Regions from separate parts of the Bacillus sp. MC1252 genome, predicted to be linked through region 2. Evidence: predicted binding sites of a transcription regulator. Region 2 holds the regulator's gene; the other holds the start of a gene.

What was found. The regulator NrdR, encoded in region 2, represses ribonucleotide reductase genes. The targets are predictions, from matches to a motif close to AACACNATATATNGTGTT.
Region 1: the regulator NrdR is predicted to act here: its motif matches at 1,608-1,625, upstream of nrdI (class Ib ribonucleoside-diphosphate reductase assembly flavoprotein NrdI).

Annotation. Positions count from the first base shown of each region.
Region 1 is NZ_CM166369.1:1,679,334-1,683,053, forward strand. Features, by position in the region: gene miaA (tRNA (adenosine(37)-N6)-dimethylallyltransferase MiaA) at 1-376, shown strand, start outside; gene hfq (RNA chaperone Hfq) at 402-623, shown strand; gene ACYH0L_RS08410 (YmzC family protein) at 785-1,111, shown strand; gene ACYH0L_RS08415 (hypothetical protein) at 1,191-1,403, shown strand; gene nrdI (class Ib ribonucleoside-diphosphate reductase assembly flavoprotein NrdI) at 1,669-2,061, shown strand; gene nrdE (class 1b ribonucleoside-diphosphate reductase subunit alpha) at 2,021-3,720, shown strand, end outside.
Region 2 is NZ_CM166369.1:2,548,358-2,552,077, reverse strand. Features, by position in the region: gene ACYH0L_RS13125 (glyceraldehyde-3-phosphate dehydrogenase) at 1-223, shown strand, start outside; gene speD (adenosylmethionine decarboxylase) at 458-838, shown strand; gene ACYH0L_RS13115 (cytosolic protein) at 1,022-1,408, shown strand; gene nrdR (transcriptional regulator NrdR) at 1,413-1,871, shown strand; gene dnaB (replicative helicase loading/DNA remodeling protein DnaB) at 1,973-3,397, shown strand; gene dnaI (primosomal protein DnaI) at 3,415-3,720, shown strand, end outside.

The sequences.
Region 1 (3,720 bases), 870 kb from region 2:
AGCCTTCATTGGGCTGAAAATGGAGCGAGAGCTTTTGTACGAGCGCATTCATCAAAGAATTGATATGATGTTAGATGAGGGCTTAATGGAAGAAGTGAGAGCGCTATATCAATCTGGTTTGAAGGATTGTCAGTCTGTTCAAGCGATTGGTTATAAAGAACTGTATGCCTATTTTCAAGGTGACTGCTCTCTTAATGAAGCCATCCGGCAATTAAAGCAAAATTCCCGGCGATATGCGAAGCGTCAGTTTACGTGGTTCCGTAATAAAATGGATGTCACCTGGTTTGATATGACACCACCTTGCCACTTTTCAGACAAAAAAGAGGAAATTTTCGCATATATAGCAGGAAAGCTTGGACTTAAAGCGAAACTGTAGTTATCAGAATCAAGGAGGACGAAACATGAAACCGATTAATATTCAGGACCAATTTTTGAATCAGATCCGCAAAGACAATACATTTGTCACCGTATTTTTACTGAATGGCTTTCAGCTTCGCGGTCAAGTGAAAGGATTTGACAATTTTACAGTGCTGCTTGAGACAGAAGGGAAGCAGCAGCTTATTTATAAACACGCCATTTCTACATTTGCACCTCAAAAAAATGTAAATCTAGAATTAGAATAGGACAATTTGTATCTAATAGCCCCATGCATCTGCGAATAAACCGGCCGGAACCCGCTACGTTTTTTGTCAGTGCAGAGGGGCTATTTTGTATGCCGTGAAACTTTTCTGTCCATTTTGCGTATGATTCCTTATTGGACTTTTAAAAAGGTGAGGGGATTTATATGGAAAATGCAGAACTTGAATTAAGAAGGATTAGAGTGATACTCCTTTTGATTGGAATCGTTGTCTTATTTGGATCGTGTGCCATTTCAAACATTGAAACGAGACAGGAAAGCTGGCATAACCATTCTTATCAAAATGATAATGGAAATATAGAAGGCCTTTTACAATCAGCTGTTGCGCTAAAAAATAATCACTTTGCTGTTGTTAAGGATGATGAAGTACATGTGTACCGGTTTGATGAAAAAGAAGGGGAGCTGACCCTCGTTAAAACGGAATACATAGATGAATGGGACGAAGAATATGATGATGGGCTTGATGAAGAGTAAGCACGTCAATTTACAAATGTATGTGAAGTCGCTACACTATAATCATGCATCAGACATCTAGACAGAAAAGGATGAGTTCATGTCACACAAAATTAAAATTAATCACTGGGAACAAACTTGTGAAGACGACTCCTGTTTCGAATATGGAACAAGTGTTTCTGTAAATGGGAAAGAATTAGTGAGAGAAGCTTCAATCGTTTCTGCGCTTGAAGCGGTGCTAAAAGAATTAGGTGTTGAAGTGGAAATAACAGAAGTGTCAGAAGATTTACAGTGCGATGCCTACAAAAAATAAAACAAAAAGTCTAGTCTACTAAGCGATTTTTTTTCGTGTTATGATAGATTTCGGTTTCAGTTGAATAGGGAGTAGGGCAGTCTATTTTTAGATCCTGCTCTGCTCTATTTATTTGAACGTACGAGTTCGGCTATGAATGTTCGGCCGGGTTGGTTGATTTTTTTCGTTTCGAACATCTATATGTTGTGTTTTAAAAAAACATAGTATACTATATATAGTGAATAACGAAATGATCAACAATACTAAAAACTAGGTCGTGATGGAATTGATTCAAATCGTATTTGATTCAAAAACAGGAAATGTTCAACGCTTTTTGGACAAGACCCCTTTTACAGACAAACAAAAATTGACTGGAGAAGAGTTTTTGGATACGCCGTTTATTCTCGTCACCTTTACGACAGGATTTGGACAAGTCCCTAGTACCACTCAGTCCTTTTTAGAGAAAAATGCTCACCTTTTACTAGGTGTAGCGGTGAGTGGCAACAAAGTGTGGGGAGATAATTTTGCAAAAAGCGCCGATACGATTTCTAAACAATATCAAGTTCCTATTTTGCACACCTTTGAACTAAGCGGAACAAAAAGGGATGTTGAATTGTTTACACAGGAGGTAGAAAGAATTGTCACAAAATCAGGTTCCAAAGTGGATACAATTAAATAACGAGATTATGATTCAAAAAGAAGGAAAGTTTCAGTTCGATAAGGACAAAGAAGCTGTACATAGTTATTTCGTAGATTATATTAATCAAAACACGGTCTTCTTTCACAACTTAGAAGAGAAGATTGATTACTTAATAGAAAACGACTACTATGAGGAAGAATTTTTAAGGCAATACAGCATGGCAGATATTAAAGAAGTATTTGAAGCTGCATATGCCAAAAAATTTAGATTCCCATCATTTATGAGTGCGTTTAAGTTTTACAATGATTATGCACTGAAAACAAATGATAAAAAGAAAATCCTTGAACGCTATGAAGACCGCATTTCAGTTGTGGCTCTTTTCTTCGCGGGCGGAGACAAAGAAAAAGCACTTGAGTTTGTAGAACTAATGATCAACCAAGAATATCAGCCAAGTACTCCAACATTCTTAAACGCTGGACGTAAAAGACGCGGTGAGCTTGTGAGCTGCTTCTTGCTTGAAGTGAATGACTCTTTAAACGATATTTCAAGAGCGATTGATATTTCCATGCAGCTTTCGAAACTAGGCGGCGGCGTCAGTTTGAACCTGTCAAAACTTCGTGCGAAAGGCGAAGCAATCAAAGATGTAGAAAACGCGACAAAAGGTGTCGTAGGCGTGATGAAGCTTCTTGATAATGCATTCAGGTATGCAGATCAAATGGGACAAAGACAGGGGTCAGGCAGTGCCTACCTCAATATTTTCCACAGAGATATCAATGATTTCTTAGATACGAAAAAAATCTCTGCTGATGAAGATGTTCGTGTGAAAACACTTTCCATTGGTGTTGTCATCCCAGACAAATTTATCGAGCTTGCAAGAGAAGATAAAACAGCTTACACTTTCTATCCGCACACAGTCTATAAAGAATATGGACAGCATCTTGATGAGATGGACATGGAAGAAATGTATGACGAGCTTGTGGAAAACCCGAAAGTCAAAAAAGAAAAAGTCAATCCGAGAAAACTTCTTGAAAAATTGGCTGTTCTGCGCTCAGAATCAGGCTATCCATATATCATGTTCCAAGATAATGTGAATAGAGAGCATGCGCTGAACCATATTTCACGTGTGAAATTCTCAAACCTTTGCTCAGAAGTGCTTCAGGCTTCAGAGGTATCTTCTTACACGGACTATGATCAAGAAGATGAGATCGGTCTGGATATTTCTTGTAACCTTGGTTCATTAAATATCATGAATGTCATGAAAAACAAATCAATTGAAAAAACAGTCAAGCTTGCAACAGACTCGTTAACGCTTGTATCTGAAACAACGGATATTCGCAATGCACCGGCTGTTAGAAAAGCAAACAAAGCAATGAAATCAATTGGGCTTGGCGCAATGAACCTTCACGGGTATTTAGCTCAAAATCAAATGGCATATGAAAGTGAAGAAGCAAGAGATTTCGCTAATACGTTCTTTATGATGGTGAACTATTACTCGATTAAACGCTCAAGTGAGCTTGCAAAAGAAAAAGGAGAAACATTCCACCGTTATGAGGGTTCTGGCTATGCAACTGGTGAGTACTTTAATAAATACGTGGAGAATGATTTCACACCAAAAACAGAAAAAGCGGCAGCACTATTTGAAGGCATGCACATTCCAACAAAAGAAGACTGGGCAGCACTTAAAGAATTTGTAGCGGA
Region 2 (3,720 bases):
ATCTCTTGCCGGCATTTTAGATTACACGGATGAACCGCTTGTCTCCACAGACTTTAACACAAATCCTTATTCAGCTGTCGTTGATGGACTCACAACGATGGTGATGGAAGATAGAAAAGTGAAAGTCCTTGCATGGTATGACAATGAATGGGGCTATTCATGCAGAGTGGTAGATCTTGTCAAGTATGTTGGCTCACAGATGAAAGAGCTGTCTGCTGTTTGAAATGAAGAAGACGAACGTCCCTTTTCAAGAAATGAGAGAAAATCCCACTAAAAACACAGCTTGCAAAATGGGTCTAAACAAAGTATACTATTTTTCGTGAACTTCTTGTTCGCAGACTCATTCGGGTATACTTAAAGGGTTAGGACCTCTTAGGACTAACTTTCCCCCGTGGTATATGTCCGGTCCGGCTGCTTAGAACTTCACTCTTTCATTCTTGTTTAAGGGGGGTCCATGATGGAAACAATCGGACGTCACGTTATCTCCGAGCTATGGGGATGCGACTGTGATAAACTGAACGACATGGATTTTATTGAAAAAACGTTTGTAAATGCAGCTTTGAAATCAGGAGCTGAGGTAAGAGAGGTTGCTTTTCACAAATTTGCACCTCAAGGAGTAAGTGGAGTTGTCATTATTTCTGAATCTCATCTGACAATTCACAGCTTTCCTGAACATGGTTATGCGAGCATAGATGTCTATACTTGCGGCGACCTAGATCCGAATATCGCAGCAGATCATATCGGAGATGAACTAGGTGCTGAAACAAGAGAGAACATCGAAATTCCTCGAGGCATGGGACCTGTACAAGTGAAACAGGCACAAGCCAAAGCACTGTAAACATAAAAAAGATTGCAATGGGAGCTGGCCAAAAGCATTGAATGCCTTTGTGTTATGCTCCTTTTTATATTGTTTCATATACAACATCCAACATTCCCAAACTTGTCTATACTTTTGTTCTAGGAAAACAAAGGTTTTTTTTATAAAATAAAGAAGAGGCGTAAAGGTAAAGGGGATATGTGTATGACTTTAGGACAAAAGTTCAAACGATTGATTTCAAACCATACGGAAACATCTGACCATCATCCGGTGTCAGAGCTGAAATGCCGTTACTACAAATCGACAAATGCAAAAGTTTTTCAAGCGGTGGAAGCCCTTCTTTCCCGAAACGATTCCTATCAAGTGACATCTGTTTCAGCAGAACGAGGTGAAATCAGCGCAAACATACGAATGCCGAAAAAAGCCTTTCTCGTGGCGACTGTCATTTCAATTCGTCCTTTTGAAACAGCTGTCGATTTTAACGTGACAACAGAAACGGCCCTGCCAACAGATTTTGGCTACAGTCAAAAGACCGTTTTGTCCCTTTATGAAGAACTAGACAAACAACTTCCAAGAATAGATCGGAGCTGATGAAATGAAATGTCCGACATGTCAGCACCTTGGCACAAGGGTGCTTGATTCAAGACCAGTAGATGAAGGGAAATCCATTCGTCGTAGAAGAGAGTGCGAAAGCTGCCAATATCGCTTTACGACGTTTGAAAAATTAGAAGAATTACCGCTTATTGTAGTGAAAAAAGAAGGTATACGAGAAGAATTCAGCCGGGAAAAGATGCTGAGAGGACTCATCAAAGCGTGTGAAAAGCGTCCTGTCGCTTTAAAACAGCTGGAAGATGTTTGCTTTAACATCGAAAAAGAATTGCGTAATCAAGGCATGTCAGAAGTAAAAAGTGAGCTTGTTGGTGAAATGGTGATGGACGAGCTGGCGAAAATTGATGAAGTGTCTTACGTCAGGTTTGCTTCGGTTTACCGGCAGTTTAAAGACATCAATGTATTTATTGACGAATTAAAAGATTTATTAAAGAAAGAACGCTAAAAAAGAGCTGAAGATTCTTCATGCTCTTTTTCCTGCGTAAAGCGTAAAACGCAAAAAGAGTGTACAATGGAAACAATCGTATTCAGGGGGAGGATCAGCAAATGACAGAGCATTGGAAGGAAGTGCTAGCCGTCGATCCGTATGTCGTCAAAAGCGCTTCATTGCTCGGTGACATCGATAGACAGCTCATCACTCTTTTATATCAGCCGCTAATTGGCATGTCCGCTTTCAGCTTATACATGACGCTGTGGGGAGAGCTGGAACAAAATCGTATGTGGGGAAAGCCCGCACCTCATCGGCAGCTCATGGTCATGCTGCAAACGAATTTAAATGATATTTTTGAGGAACGTTTAAAACTTGAAGCGATCGGATTACTCCGCACATATGAACAGGAAACGGAAGAGGGCAGACTGTTTACATATGAGCTCGTGCCGCCGCTAAGGCCTGATGAGTTTTTCCAAGACGGTATGCTGAATGTCCTTTTGTACCATCGTGTAGAAAAAGCAAAATATATGCAGCTTCGTGATTATTTTTCTTATCCAGGTGTTCCTGCAGAAGCGAAGAACATTTCACGTTCGTTTGAAGAAGTCTTTCACGTATTGCAGCCAGGCGAACGCAAGATGACAGAAGAAATCAATCAGGCATCATCGCTTGATCAGGGCTATGAATATGTGACAGTTGGATCCAGTCAGCCGGCACCGCTCTCAGACGAATCCTTTGATTTTGATCTGTTGTTAGCGGGCATGTCTGACATGATGATTCCAAGAAAGGCTTTGACAAGGCAGGTGAAAGAGACGATTAAGAAGTTAGCTGTTGTATACGGCATCACCCCGCTGCAAATGCAAAATATTGTAGCCGGCGCCTGTGGTTCGGATCAAATGATCTCAACAGAAGAGCTAAGAAAAGCAGCAAGAGACTGGTATCAAATTGAATACAGAGGCGAACAGCCGAAACTGATTGATCAAAAACAGCCAAGACATTTACGTCACGATGCCTCAAAGCCGCCATCGGCAGATACACCTGATGCCAAATTGATTGAAAAGCTAGATCATATTTCGCCCAGGGAGCTTCTAAAAGATATGGCAGATGGCATTGAGCCAACGTATGCTGACTTAAGAATTGTCGAAGATATCATGCTCGAGCAGCAGCTAGAGCCAGGTGTCATGAACGTTCTAATCTACTATACACTGCTGAAAACAGATATGAAGCTGTCCAAAACGTATATGCAAAAAATCGCTGCCCATTGGGTGAGAAAGAAAATTAAAACCGTTGAGGCGGCCATGAAAATGGCAAAAGAAGAGAACAGGCAAATGACTGAGTGGGCGCAGCAGAAAAAGCAGCGAAGCCCATATGGATCAGGAAAAGTCGTCCGCGAGGAGAAACTGCCTGACTGGATGAAAGAAACTGAAACGAAAGAACAGCCGGCAAAAGAACAAGCGGACAGTCTGTCTACAGAGGATCTTGAACGAGAAAAAGAAAAACTGTTAGATCAGTTTAAAAATATGAAAAAATACAATGCACATTAATGTGAGGTGAGATGGAGATGAAACCGATCGGTCGTTCATTTGAACAGCTAAAAGGACGAGTAGATTTTCGCGTGAGATACAATCAGATTAAAGAAAGTGTGTTAGCTGATGAAGGTGTAAAAGCCTTTTTAAAGGAGCATCAAGAAGAGATACAAGAAGACATGATCGATCGCAGCTTGAATCGGCTCTTTGAATATGTGCAGCAATCGAAAGGCTGCTCTTACTGCTTAGAGGAAGAGAACGTAAATGCCATTTTAGATGGGTATCATCCGAAGCTTGTGATCAAAGGACAGAGTATTGATATTGAATATTCCCCTTGTCCA